2 linked regions of the Variovorax paradoxus genome follow. The protein of the gene in region 1 interacts with the protein of each later gene in a pairwise test. Links are inferred from orthologs where the notes say so. Each region holds a gene or a part of one and is shown on either strand. Other genes may lie near its edges.

What was found. Proteins that work in one complex are often made in the same cells at the same time.
Region 2: the proteins of pheT (region 1) and secD interact in binary tests that used the Escherichia coli proteins (3 or more experiments, as listed by UniProt). The link is inferred for Variovorax paradoxus from one-to-one orthologs.

The regions. Positions count from the first base shown.
Region 1 is NZ_CP123990.1:1,435,657-1,443,503, reverse strand. The notes cover bases 4,793-7,847. They hold pheT (phenylalanine--tRNA ligase subunit beta), read right to left. Parts: upstream 7,514-7,847; coding sequence 5,072-7,513; downstream 4,793-5,071. Other genes in these bases: pheS (phenylalanine--tRNA ligase subunit alpha), read right to left, coding at 7,553-7,847; QHG62_RS07100 (integration host factor subunit alpha), read right to left, coding at 4,793-5,066. Also shown: QHG62_RS07130 (PAS domain S-box protein), read right to left, coding at 1-2,577; QHG62_RS07125 (VOC family protein), read left to right, coding at 2,803-3,282; QHG62_RS07120 (hypothetical protein), read left to right, coding at 3,282-3,719; QHG62_RS07115 (hypothetical protein), read left to right, coding at 3,779-3,967; QHG62_RS07105 (MerR family transcriptional regulator), read right to left, coding at 4,157-4,621; more of QHG62_RS07100, read right to left, coding at 4,695-4,792.
Region 2 is NZ_CP123990.1:4,009,540-4,015,744, forward strand. The notes cover bases 2,917-5,897. They hold secD (protein translocase subunit SecD), read right to left. Parts: upstream 5,359-5,897; coding sequence 3,475-5,358; downstream 2,917-3,474. Other genes in these bases: secF (protein translocase subunit SecF), read right to left, coding at 2,917-3,456; yajC (preprotein translocase subunit YajC), read right to left, coding at 5,443-5,775. In the rest of the region: QHG62_RS19375 (DUF1631 family protein), read right to left, coding at 1-2,357; more of secF, read right to left, coding at 2,497-2,916; QHG62_RS19395 (indolepyruvate ferredoxin oxidoreductase family protein), read right to left, coding at 6,034-6,205. UniProt on the Escherichia coli protein: Part of the Sec protein translocase complex. Interacts with the SecYEG preprotein conducting channel. SecDF uses the proton motive force (PMF) to complete protein translocation after the ATP-dependent function of SecA.

The DNA of each region.
Region 1 (7,847 bases):
CTCCATGGCCTCGCCCAGGCGCGCCTGGAAGCCCGCGCGGTTGGCAAGTCCGGTGAGCGGATCGATCTGCGCCAGGTTGACCAGGCGCTTCTCCTCGAGCTTCTGGCGCGTGATGTCGGTGATGACGGCGTGGAAGCCGACGATGGTGTCGGCATTTGCGGCGGGCTGCGGAATGTACTGGGCCTCATAGCAGTTGTAGCTGTCGCTTTGAGTGTCTTCGCTCTGGAAGGTGACCACCTCGCCGGCGAGCGCGGCGCGTATGTGCGGCTTCACGCTCTCGTAGGCGGGCTCGCCGAGCAGTTCCTGCACGGTGTGGCCCTGGATCTGGTCGCGCGAGAGGCCGAATTCACGCTCGTAGGCCAGGGCGTTGAAGCGGTAGCGCTCGTCCGCGTCGATGTAGGCCACGCGCATGGGCAGCGCGTCGGCTACCGTGCGCAGGCGGGCCTCGCTCTCTTGAAGGGCTTCTTCCGCCTCGTGGTGCGCGGTGATGTCGCTGTCCAGCGTGTAGAGGCCCATGACCCTGCCCTGCTCATTGCGCTCCGGAACCAGCGTGGCCTGGATGTCGCGGCGCCCGCCGGGGCCCGTCACCCTTCGCTCGTAGGTAACCTGGCGCCCTGCGAGTGCGGCGCGCAGATGCGGCTCCATCTGGGCCCAGGCCTCGTCTCCGTAGAACTCGCGCATGCTGCGGCCGATCAGCTTTTCGGGGTCGACACCGAACCAGTCCTGGTAAGCCTTGTTGACGAAGCGGAAGCGCAAGTCCCAGTCCAGGTAGGAGATCAGCGCAGGCAGGTGGTCCGTCACCATGCGCAGGCGGTGTTCGCTGTTGCGAAGCGCCTGTTGCGCCGCCTTGGCCGCAGAAATGTCGCGCATCAGGCCCGAGAAATACTCCACCTTGCCGTGCTTGTCGCGGTGCGCAATGACCATGTGGCTGACCGGAAACTCGCGGCGCTCGGCGTCCCACACCATCGACTCTCCGACCCATACGCCATTGGCAAGCGCGGTGGGCACAACCTCAGACCGGAACCTTTCGATTGTCCTGGGCGGATTGAAGTCGCTCGCGCTCAGCTGTTCGATCGGCGCATCGAGACGCAGCCCGGTGCGAAGGCGCGCGGCCGGGTTCATATAGATGAGCCGGCCCGCCACATCGAGCTGGACGATGTAGTCCGTCGTCATGTCGAAGATGGCCGTGAGCGTGCGAAGGGCCTCGTCGGCCCGGGTGCGCTCGGTGATGTCGGTCACCGTTCCAACATGGCCGAGAACCCGGCCGCCGACGATCACAGGCCGGCTCTTCAATGCCACCAGCACGCGGGTTCCATCCCTGCGATGCAGCCGGCGAGTCGCGCTGAATGGCTCTGGCGTGTTGACAAGACGAATCCATTCCTTGCGCACCTTTTCACGGATGTCCTCGCGCACCAGCGTGAGCCATCCCTGGGCGGCATCTTTCCGTTCCAGGCCATGGATCGCCAGGTACTCGTCGTTCACGTAGGTCGCGCGTCCTTCGGTGTCTGAACGGAACAGTCCGACGGGCGATGCATCGGTTACCGCCGCCACCTCAAGGCGCTGCTCGCGCAGCTCGGCCATCAAGGCGTCGAACTCGCGTGCCAGTTCGCCGCGTTCGTCGTTGGCGGCAACATCGAGCTTGACCTTGCTGTCGGGCGAATGCCGCAGCGAGCGGATGGCCTTGGTCAGCGCCTCCAGCGGCCGCATCACCCACGACGTACCCAGCCAGACGAGGAGCGCGCAGCCCAGGCCAAGCCACAACAGTTGCAGCAGCAGGGCCCGCCGTGCCTGCTCCAGCGGGGCGTAGGCAATGCTCGCCGGCACGATCAGACGCAACTCCCAGTCGGCGTTGCGTATGGTGGCGCGGGTCGCGAGATCGTTCAGGGTGCCATCGGCTGGCGCCACAGCAGCTGCACTTGCCGGCTTCAGCAGCAGGGTCGAGTCATGGTGCATGACCACCTGCGGGGACGCGTCGCGCGTGACGATCACGTAGTAGCCGCCCCGGCCGACGGTGGCTTGGCTCATGTCGCCGAGCACGTTGGCGCGCTGCAGGTTCAGGGCCGCGCCAAGCACGCCGATGAGGCGGCCCTCCGGTGTTTCGACCGGAACCGCCATGATCACCGCGGGCTGTTTGCCACCTTTGGTAAGCAAGGGTGCCGAGATGGCGGGTTGCCTCAGGTCGCGCACTTGCCGGAAGTAATCGCGATCGGCAACGTTCGGTGGGTCGCTCGCAGGCGGGTTGATGGCAACGATGGCGCCGTCCAGGTTGGCCAGCGCAGCGTCGTCGAACATCGCGCGCAGGTCCATGTCCGAAAGAAAGCGCTGCCGCGCGTCCGCGTCGTCGAAACCGCGCGCACCGAGCTCCCGTGCTGCTCGTGCCAAGGCGGCCAGATGAACGCCCAGCTTGTAGTCGAGATCGGCCGCAGCGCTTTCAGTGAGCGCCTGCTGCTGCTCGCGCATCAGGGTGAGGTATTCGCTGGACAGGTTGCGGTACTGCCACCAGCCCGTTGCGCCGACAAGAGCGAGCACGAGAGAAGTGACCAGCAGCGCCGTCTTCGTTCTCAGCTTGAGCCGCACGTGGTTTCCTTCGCGAGGAGGGTTGTTCGTGGCCGCATTTTTCGATGATAGCAACGGCCTTTTTCCTCGCCCGCGCGGCAGCCATCCAGGGAGCGTCGCCGGCGCCGGCAAACAGCAGAGTTACTGGCAATGGGACGCGGATTTGCGTATGGTCTGGTGCGTTCCACCGATGGGTCGAAAACCGTCACCGGATGCGATCTGTCTTCTCAACCCAGGAGAACCAAGATGGCCAGCAAGAACACGATATGTCTCTGGTACGACCGCGATGCACTGGACGCCGCCAAGTTCTACGCCGAGACCTTTCCAGACAGTTCGGTGGGCGCAGTCCATCGCGCGCCCGGCGACTACCCGTCGGGCAAGCAAGGCGATGTCTTGACGGTCGAATTCACCGTGATGGGCATTCCTTGCCTCGGACTGAACGGAGGGCCGGTGTTCAAGCACAACGAGGCCTTTTCGTTTCAGGTGGCAACCGACGACCAGGCCGAGACCGACCGGCTGTGGAGTGCGATTGTCGGAAACGGCGGCCAGGAAAGCGAGTGCGGCTGGTGCAAGGACAAATGGGGGCTCTCGTGGCAGATCACGCCGCGCGCCTTGATCGCCGCAATTGCCGACCCCGACCCGGCGGCGGCCAAGCGCGCATTCGAAGCCATGATGGAGATGAGAAAGATCGACATTGCGACGATCGAAGCGGCCCGGCGCGGTTGATGCGCCAACCGCTCGTGCAGGATGCCCGCTGGATCAAATGTAGTACGTTAGAATTCATTTCCAGCAAATATTTGATCCGCCGACCGGCGCGCGTCGGGAACCAAGCGAAGCAGTACCGCGCCAGCACCACGCACTTTGAGGCCGCCAAGGGCGGCGACAACATGACGACGATCAACGACCCATGTCCGGTTTCCAGCGCCGCCGAACGCATAGGCGAGGCCGAAGTGTTCGAGGCGCAGATCACCACCATGGCCTCGATGCTGCGCGCCATGTACATGGCACACCCTGCGCCCGAAAGAGTCAGGCACTACTTCGATCAGCTGATCGCCCAGTTGCTGTCGAGCCCGTATGTGAGCGGCGACCCGGATCGCCAAGCGATCCTGCAAGACGCGGCGGAAAGCCTGACTCGTCGCATGCCGGCAGCCGAGGCAGGCTAGCGCACGAAAAAACTGCCCGTCCAAACAATCCATGAGCGCGCGCAACTCGTAATGGCGGGATGCGCAGTGAAAGCAATTTCGAGCTGAAACGACGGATCGCGGAACTCAACGCAGTTGCGAAGCAACTGGTTGATGAATCTGCGCGCCTGCGCAAGAAGGCGGCAATCCTGAGGGCCGAATACGCGAAGGTGCGGCTCGGCTCTCGGCAAGAGGCGCCGGCTTCGTCTGGCCAAGGCGCTTTGACGTAGATGCCCCGCGTGCTTTTCAGCAAAATAAAAAGGGCCTCGTTCGTTGGAACCAGGCCCTTTTAAATCCTTGTTTGACAAGGCAATTTTGGTCGGTGTGAAAGGATTCGAACCTTCGACCCCTTGCACCCCATGCAAGTGCGCTACCAGGCTGCGCCACACACCGAAGCTCTCAATTATAGCCGGCTGAAATCACCGTCCGACGGTCAGCAGCTCACGAATTTCAAAGAGTTCGCGTCGCAGGTGCAGCAATTGCGACGGATCGATCGTGCGAGCGGCACTTCCGGATGCGGGATCGTCGTCCTCGTGAACGGCTGCATCGAACTCTTCCTGGTCGATTTCGACCGCCTCCATGCCCTCGAGCGGCACCATGCCCGCCTTGCGGCGGTCGCGCTCGCCCTGCACCAGCTCCTGCAGCTTGTTGCGCGCACCGCTGATGGTGAAGCCCTGGTCGTAGAGCAGATCGCGGATGCGGCGGATCATGAGCACTTCGTGGTGCTGGTAGTAGCGCCGGTTGCCGCGCCGCTTCATGGGGCGCAGTTGCGTGAACTCCTGCTCCCAGTAACGCAGCACGTGCGGCTTGACGCCGCAAAGTTCGCCGACCTCACCGATGGTGAAGTAGCGTTTGACGGGGATCGGCGGGAGCGCTTTCTCCATTATTTCCATTGAAATCAAGACCGTGCGCGGGAAACCTTAGAGATTACTCTACGCACCCGCGCAGCACCAAGCACTATTCGGCGCCCAGGCTCCACTCGACTTCGGAAGTGCCGCTCTGCTCGATGCTTCCGTGAATCTGTTCCTTCAGCTTGGCGCTCGCGTGAAAGGTGGCCACGCGGCGCTCGCCGATCGGAATGGCTTCGCCGGTGCGCGGGTTGCGGCCAGGCCGGGGCGCCTTCACACGGATCTGGAAGTTGCCGAAGCCGGAGATCTTCACGTCCGTGCCTTCGATCAGGCTGTTGGCGATGAGGTCGAAAAACGCCTCCACCATGTCCTTGGATTCGCGCTTGTTCAGGCCGATCTGCTCGAACAGCAGGTCGGCCAGGTGCGCCTTCGTGAGTGCGGGCGTTTCGAGGGCTTCGAGCGTGAATTCCGCAGCGTTCATTCTCATCAACCCCTCAGGCGTGCGCCGAGCTTGGCGCTCAATTGTTCGACGATGGCGCGCACGGCCGGCTCCACCTGCTCGTCCGTCAGCGTGGCGTTGTCGTCCTGGAAGCTCAGGCGCACCGCCATGCTCTTGTCCCCGTGCGCCAGGCCTCCCGATGCCGGCACGGCACCGTCGCGCGCAGGTTGCGGGCGATAGATGTCGAACAGCGTGGCGTCCCGCAGCAGCCCCTGGGCTGCCGCAGCCGAATGGATGGTCTGCATCAACGCATTGTGCGTGACGGCCTCGGCCACCACCACGGCGATGTCGCGCTCGACGGCCTGGTGCTTGGGCACAGGCTTTGCCACGGGCACGGGGCGCGCGGCAACGGCGTCGAGGTCCAGTTCGAAGATCACCGGGGCCAGCGCAAAGTCCCACTTCTGGCGCCAGCGCGGGTGCAGCTCGCCGACAAAGCCGATGGCCTTGCCGTCGATCAGCACGCGCGCCGAGCGGCCGGGGTGCAGGGCGGGATGCTCGGCCGCCTCGAAGCTCGGCACCAGCGGCGCGAGCAATGCTTCGACGTCGCCCTTGGCGTCGTAGAAGTCGACACGATGCGGCTTGCCGTCCCAGCGCGCTTCTTCGGCATCGCCCCATGCAAGGCCGGCCACCCGCATCGGCTGGTGTACGCCGCGTACGGTGCTGTCGGTGGTGGCCACGCTGTCGTCGCGCATGAACACGCGGCCCAGTTCGAACACGCGCACGCGCGGCGCCTTGCGGTCGAGATTGAACTTGAGCACCTGCAGCAGCGAGCCGATCAGCGACGAGCGCATCACGCTCATCTGGCTGGCGATGGGGTTCAGCAGCTTGACGGGGTTGGCATTGCCGGCGAGGTCTTGCTCCCAATGCGCTTCCACGAAGCTGAAGTTGATGGTTTCCTGGTAGCCGAGCGCCGCGATGCTGCGGCGCACCGCGAAGCGGCTGCGCTGCGCCTCGGGACGCACACGTGCCGTGATGGGCGCCAGCGGCGCCGTGGTCGGCAGGTTGTTGAAGCCGATGAGGCGCGCAACCTCTTCGATCAGGTCTTCCTCGATCAGCAGGTCGAAGCGATGCGGCGGCGGAGTCACGGTCAATGTGCCCTCGCCTTCGCTGAGGGCAAAGCCGAGGCGGCGCAGCGCGTCGGCGCATTGCGCCTGCGTGAGCGGCATGCCGATGACGCGCGCTGCGCGTGCCACGCGCAACGTGACCGGCATGGCTTCGGGCACGTTCAGGATCTTGTCGTCCATGGCGCCGGCCTGGCCGCCGCAGATCTCGATGATGAGCTGCGTGATGCGCTCGATGATCTCCACCGTGCGGCTCGGATCGACACCGCGCTCATAGCGGTGCCCTGCGTCGGTCGAAAAGTTGAAGCGGCGCGAGCGGCCCTGAACGGCTTCGGGCCACCAGAAGGCGGCCTCGACGTAGATGTTGCGAGTGTCGTCGGACACGGAGGTCGCGTCGCCGCCCATGATGCCGGCGAGTGACTCGACGGCCTCGTTGTCGGCAATCACGCCGACCTTGTCGTCGACGCTGATGGTGTTGCCGTTCAGCAGCTTGAGCTGTTCGCCCGCCTTGCCCCAGCGCACCGTGAGGCCGCCATGGATCTTGTCGAGGTCGAAGATGTGGCTGGGCTGGCCGTATTCGAACATGACGTAGTTCGAGATGTCGACCAGCGGCGTCACGCTGCGTTGGCCGCAGCGCGCAAGCCGCTCGACCATCCATGCCGGCGTGGCCACCTTGGTGTTCACACCGCGCACAATGCGGCCCGAAAAACGGCCGCAGAGTTCGGGTGCTTCCACCTTCACCGGCAGCACATCGGCAAACGATGCGGCCACCGGCGGGATGGCCGGCGTCTTGAGCGGCGCGCCGGTGAGCGCTGCGAGTTCGCGCGCAACACCGTAGACGCTCAGGCCGTGGGCAAGGTTGGGCGTGAGCTTGAGGGTGAGCAGCGCGTCGTCGAGCTTGAGCACGTCGCGCACGTCGGCGCCAATGGGCGCACCGGCGTCGAGCTCGAGCAGGCCCCCATGGTCTTCGCTCAATTGCAGTTCGCGTGCGGAGCACAGCATGCCTTGGCTCTCGACACCACGCAGCTTGCCGAGCTTGATGAGAAAGGGCTTGCCGTCTTCGCCCGGCGGCAGTTCGGCGCCGACCAGCGCGCAAGGCACCTTGATGCCGACGCGCGCATTGGGTGCGCCGCACACGATGTTGAGCAAGGCGCCCTGCCCCACGTCGACTTGGCACACGCGCAGCCGATCGGCATTGGGGTGCTGCACGGCTTCCTTGATTTCGCCGACCACGATGCGGCTGAAGGGCGGCGCGACGGGGCGGCGCTCTTCGACCTCGAAACCGCCCATGGTGAGCGTTTCGGCCAGTTCGGCGCTGCCGAGGGGCGGATTGCAGAACTCGCGCAGCCAGGATTCCGGGAATTGCATCTCTTCGATCTCGTATTCGGTTTTTCTATGGATGGGTGCTTACTGGAACTGCGAGAGAAAGCGCAAGTCGCCGTCGAAGAACAGCCGCAAATCGTTCACGCCGTAGCGCAGCATCGTGAGCCGGTCGGGGCCCATGCCAAAGGCAAAGCCGATGTAGCGCTCCGGGTCGAGCCCCATGTTGCGCACCACGTTCGGGTGCACTTGGCCAGAGCCCGCGACTTCGAGCCAGCGGCCGGCGAGCGGGCCGCTCGCAAACTGGATGTCGATCTCGGCGCTGGGCTCGGTAAACGGGAAGAAGCTCGGCCGAAAGCGCAGCACGAGGTCGTCGCTCTCG
Region 2 (6,205 bases), 2.6 Mb from region 1 along the record:
GCGAGCGCCTCGCGCGTGGCGCGCACCGTGAGGGTTTCTTCCTCTGCCGGTACCAGCAGGCCGGCCTGCAGGTAGTTGGCGAGGCGTCCGACCTGGATGAGAAAGCTGCGGCCGTCGGCCGAGGCGAACAGATGCAGTTGCTTGCGGTCGCTGCGCCAGACAAACTGCACCTGGGTCACGCGGTCATTGTGGTCGAGCATGAACCAGTTGCCCACCTGCAGCTCGTGCGCCCATTCGAGCATGTCTTCGGCCACCACGCTGCCGACGGTGTCGGGCACGACCTCGATCGACGCCGCATCCACACCCAGCAGCAGTTCGATGCTGTTCGCGTCGAGCGGCAGGTTGGAGGCACCGCCGTCGTCGCTCACAAAGTCTTCCAGGTGCGCCAGGCGCTCGGCCATGGCTTCGATCTTGGCAGCGGGAATGGCCTCGGTCTTCGACAGGAAGGCGTCGGACAGGGTCGCGCCGATGGTCTTGATGTGGGCTTCCTGCGGCTCGTCGATGATGCCGAGCAGGTTCATGCCCAGCCGCAGGCGCTGCAGCAGCTGCGGCAGGTCCTGGATCACGCGGGCGCGGTCGGCGCGGTTGGGCTTGGCGCTCGCGGCCCACACCAGCTCGGAGGCCACGCGCTTGAGCATGACGGTCTGCTCGCCCTGCGCGCCGTAGCGCAGCGCGGCAATGGCCAGCACCTCGGCCCACACCTTGAAGAGAAACTCGCGTATCTCGTCGCGCACCGGCATGTCGTTGAGCATCTTGCGCAGTTCGATGGTGTACTGGATCGCCATCGTTTCCTTCTGCTCGACCTGCTGCGCCACGCTCATGACACGCTGGGTGGTGTCGCTTTGCGTGAGATAGCGGCCGAGGAACGCAACGAACTCGTCGAACACCAGCTTGAAGACGCGCTGCCCGGTTTCGGGGTATTGCTCGATCACCTGCACGACGCGGCGGATTTCGCCTTCGAGCGCGCTGCCCGAAATGGCCGCGGCATCGAAGCCCATCACGCAGGAACCCATGCGGTCGATCAGCATGCGCGCGGGATGCTGAAGCGTGCCGAAGAACTCGGGCTCGGCAATGGCCACGCGCAGCACCGGCATCTGCAGCCGCGCAAACCACACGCGGGCCGAGAAAGGAATGCGCTCTTCCGCGAGGATGGCCTGGAACATGAGCGCCACGATCTCGACGGTGGCCTTGTCGGCAGTGGTGGGCGCTCGCTTCTTGATCTCGGCGCTGCGCCGGCGCAAGTCGACCGAAGCCTGCTGGATGATGGTGGCCGCGTCGCCCGGGTTCTGCATGTATTGCGTGGCCGCCATCCTGTAGGCGGCTTCGGCATCGGCAATCACGCCTGCAAAGGTCTTGGAAAAGGCTTGCGCGGACCCGCCCCCACCACCGCCAGCGTTGCTGCCGGCGCCCGGCGTCCGGCCGTCCGCTCCGGTTACCGATTGCGGTGAGGACGACATCGTCGATGGCATGTCCGCCGCGCCGATGCGTGCAGCCACAAAGCGCTTGAGACTCAAGAGCGCCGTCTGCGCACGCTGGCGAGCGAGCAGCAACGGCGAACCACCTGTCGTTAGCTGTGGCGCCGATGCGCCGAAGCCTCGCGTTTGCGGCGATGCGTGCGAGCCGTGCTGCGATGCAGCGCCTGGTACCTGGCCGGCGGTGCCAGCGGAATACGGCGCCCCGGGCACCGTGGCCGGTCCTCCGGAAGCGCCTGTGCGGCGCACAAAGCTCTTGAGATCGATCTCCGGCATCACGCCCTTGGAGATCAGGAACGCGTTGGCGTCTTCGTAGGCCTTGACGACCACGCCGATCAGATGCTGCTGCACGGTGTCCTGCACGCGGGCCCAGAGCGCACGGCTCAAGCCGGCCGCCAGCCACTGGTCCACCAGCAGCTTGGCCAGCGTTTCGGGCTTGAGCACGTCATGGGCGTCGAGTTCGGCGGTGTCTTCGAGGTACTGGATGCGAAGCCGCAGGTCGCTGAGCTCGAAGCTGGCCTTGTCTTGGATCGCCTGCGCCAGGCGCGACGACAGGATGTTGCCTTCCATCACGTCGTCGCCGATCAGTTCGAGCCGCAGCCCGCCGGTGGACGATGCGCCGCCCGCGGTAGCCGGGGTGCTCACCGATTTGCGCCAATGGGTCTGGGAAAGCGACACCCATTGCGTGGCCTGTCCCTGGAATGCCACGAAGTCGTCGCGGCTTTCCTGCATGACGCGCGCACTGCCGATTTCCGAAGCCTGCCTGGTCAGGCGGTCCCGGATGGCCTGCGCCAAGGGAACGATGACGCCCTCGGTCGCCAGCACGAAACGCTCACGCGTCTCGCGTGCGAGCTGCAAGGAAGAGGCGGACCGCGCAATACTCATTGAAAGATCGGAAAGGCCGGTGAAGCTCTATTGTGGGCAACTGACGAGAGCTTGCATCGGGAAAAGCAACTGCACAAGTGTGCATCAGCTTCCTTGCACTTGCTGGCCTCCCGCGGCACTTTCATTCGATCCGGCGGCGTCAGACCACGGCGCCGGCGTTCGGGTCGTCCTCGGAATCGCCGTCGCGCTTGGCTGGCGTGCCCTTGATGAGGTCTTCGCGCTTGATGCCGAGCCACATGGCAATGGCCGCCGCCACGAAGCACGACGAGTAGATGCCGAAGCAGATGCCGATGGTCAGCGCCAGGGCAAAGTAGTGCAGGGTCGGGCCGCCGAAGAAGAACATCGAGAGCACCACCAGCTGCGTCGAGCCGTGGGTGATGATGGTCCGGCTGATGGTCGAGGTGATCGCGTTGTCGATGATCCCGACCGTGCTCATCTTGCGGTAGCGGCGGAAATTCTCGCGCACCCGGTCGAAGATCACGACCGATTCATTGACCGAATACCCCAGCACCGCCAGCACCGCGGCGAGCACGGCGAGCGAAAACTCCCACTGGAAGAATGCAAAGAACCCCAGGATGATGACCACGTCGTGCAGGTTGGCCAGCACGGTGGCCACGGCGAACTTCCATTCGAAGCGCACCGCCAGGTAGATCATGATGCCGACCACCACCATGCCGAGCGCCTTGAGCCCGTTGGTGGTGAGCTCGTCGCCCACCTGCGGCCCGACAACCTCGATGCCGCGCTGCGTGGCCGAAGGATCGACCGACTTCAGCGCCTGCATGACCTGCGCGCTTTGCTGGTCGGAGCTCATGCCCTTTTGCGCCGGCAGGCGGATCTGCACGTCGCGCGACGTGCCGTAGCTCTGCACCTGCACGTCCGGGTAGCCGAGCTTGCCGATGGCCTCGCGCACCTTGCCGATGTCGGCGGACTGCTGGTAGGCCACCTCCATCACGGTGCCGCCCGTGAACTCCACCGACAGGTGCAGCCCGCGATGCAGCAGGAAGAAAACCGCCAGCGCAAAGGTGGCGAAGGAAATGATGTTCAGCACCAATGCATGGCGCATGAACGGGATGGTCTTGTGGATGCGGAAGAATTCCATGGCGCTTGTCCTTGACCTTTACTCGGCGTCAACCACGGCCGTGCCGTCGGTCTTGGGGCGCCACACCGTGCCGATCGACACCGTCTTGAGCTTCTTCTTCTGGCCGTACCAGAAGTTCACGAGGCCGCGGGAGAAGAACACCGCGGAGAACATCGAGGTGACGATGCCGATGCAGTGCACCACCGCAAAACCGCGAACCGGGCCCGAGCCGAATGCCAGCAAGGCGATGCCGGCAATCAGCGTGGTCACGTTGGAGTCGAGAATCGTGCCCCAGGCGCGGTCGTAGCCCGCATGAATGGCAGCCTGAGGCGAGGCGCCGTTGCGCAGCTCTTCGCGCACGCGCTCGTTGATGAGCACGTTGGAGTCGATGGCCACGCCAATGGCCAGCGCCATGGCCGCAATGCCGGGCAGCGTGAGCGTGGCCTGCAGCATCGAGAGAATGGCCACCAGCAGCATCAGGTTGACGGCCAGCGCAATCGACGAGAACAGGCCGAACAGTGCGTAGTACGCGCACATGAAGATCATGATGGCGATGAAGCCGTACATCACGCTCTTGAAGCCCTTTTCGATGTTGTCGGCACCCAGGCTCGGGCCGATGGTGCGCTCCTGGATGATTTCCATCGGCGCGGCCAGCGAGCCGGCGCGCAGCAGCAGAGCCAGGTCGGCGGCCTCGGCCACGGTCATCGAACCCGAAATCTGGAAGCGGTTGCCGAGCTCGCCGTTGATCGATGGGGCCGTGAGCACTTCGCCCTTGCCCTTTTCGAAGATCAGCATGGCCATGCGCTTCTTGTAGTTTTCGCGGCTCACGTCGCGCATGATCCGGCCGCCCTTGGCGTCCATGGTCAGGTCGACCTTGGGCTGGTTGCTCTGCTGGTCGAAGCCGGGCTGCGCGTCGGTGAGGCTTTCGCCGGTGACGAGCACCTGCTTCTTGACGATCACCGGGCGGCCGTTGCGCTCGAGGAATTTCTCGGAGCCGAAGGGCACCGGTCCGCCGCTCAGTTCGGCTGCGCGGCCTTCTGCGCTTTCGTCGACCAGGCGCATTTCGAGCGTGGCGGTGCGGCCCAGGATGTCCTTAGCCTTGGCCGTGTCCTGCACGCCGGGCAGCTGCACCACGATGCGGTCCAGGCCCTGCTGCTGGATCACAGGTTCGGCCACGCCGAGTTCGTTGATCCGGTTGTGCAGGGTGGTGATGTTCTGCTTGAGCGCCGCATCCTGCAGCCGGCGCGCGGCCTCGGGCTTGATGGTGGCGGTGAGTCGCCAATTGCTGCCGTCTTGCGCTTCGGTGGTTGCGAGATCGGGGAACTGGTCCTGGATGATTTGCTTGGCCGTTTGCAGCGCCGCCGCGTCGCGGAACGAAACCTCGATGGTCTGGCCATTGCGGTTGACCGAAGTGCCGCGGATGCCTTTGTCGCGGAAAGTGGTGCGCAGGTCGCCTGCAAACGACTCGGCCTTCTTGTCGATGGCGCCCTTCATGTCGACCTGCAGCAAGAAGTCGACGCCGCCGCGCAGGTCGAGGCCCAGGTACATGGGGAACGCGTGCAGCGACGTGAGCCACGCCGGGGAGCGCGAAACCAGGTTCAGCGCCACCACATACGGCGGGTCTGACGCATCGGGCACCAGCGTGCGCTGCAAGACGTCGCGCGCCTTGAGCTGCTCGTCGGGCGTGCCGAAGCGCGCGCGCAGCGAGCCGCCTTCGAGCGTGAGCAGGTCGGGCGTGAGCCCGGCTGTTTTCAGCGCCTCCTCGACCCTGCCCTGGGTGGCGGCATCGACCTTGACGGTCGACTTGGCCGCGGACACCTGCACGGCAGGCGCCTCGCCGAAGAAATTGGGCAGGGAATAGATCAACCCCACAAGCAGCACGATCACGATGATCGCGTACTTCCAGACCGGATAACGGTTCATGAGAGAGCGCTTTTCAGAAACGAAACACGGCGTGACTTGAGGCCTTGCTCCACAAAGCGCAAGGCCGGGCCACGCATTTATTGCTTACTTGACGGCGCCCTTGGGCAAGACCTGGATCACAGCGCTGCGCTGGATCTTGATCTCCACGCCATTGGCAATTTCAAGGCCCAGGTACTGGTCGCCGAGCGAGGTGATCTTGCCCAGCACGCCGCCGGCCGTTGCCACCTCGTCGCCCTTGGCCAGCGCCTCGATCATGGCGCGGGCTTCTTTCTGGCGCTTCATCTGCGGGCGGATCATCACGAAATACAGCACCACGAACATCAGCACCAGGGGCAGCATGCTGCCCAGCGAAGACAACATGTCGCCACCGCCGGAAGCAGCGGGCGCGGTTTGGGCGAAAGCAGAGGAAATGAACAAGAGAGTCTCCAGCAGAGAGAAGAGGAATGTCAGAAGCGCGGAACGGGCCCGCGGTTCCGCGGCCCCGTGGAAAAGGCCGCGAGTCAGAGCGTGAAGCGGCAACGGCCGCGCACAGCAGCGGGCATTGTATTCGTGGCAATGCCCCGCCCCGCGCGCTTATCCGGCGCGCCGGGCAGGGCTTTCCAGGGCTCGGGGCGCGCGTCTGGCGCTATGTTTTCAGGAGCAGGGCACGGCGACAGGCCGGCCTCGTCGCAAAAATCAGGCTGCCGCGCGCTGCGCCGACTGCGGGTTGCGCCACTTGGCGAGCAATTCGCTCCAGCGGGTGCGGGCAGCGGCCAGGTTGCGCTCCTTCACATGGCCGTAGCCGCGAATCTGCTCGGGCAGGCTGGCAATCTCCAGCGCCAGCGCGTGGTTCTCGGCGTGCAGGCCG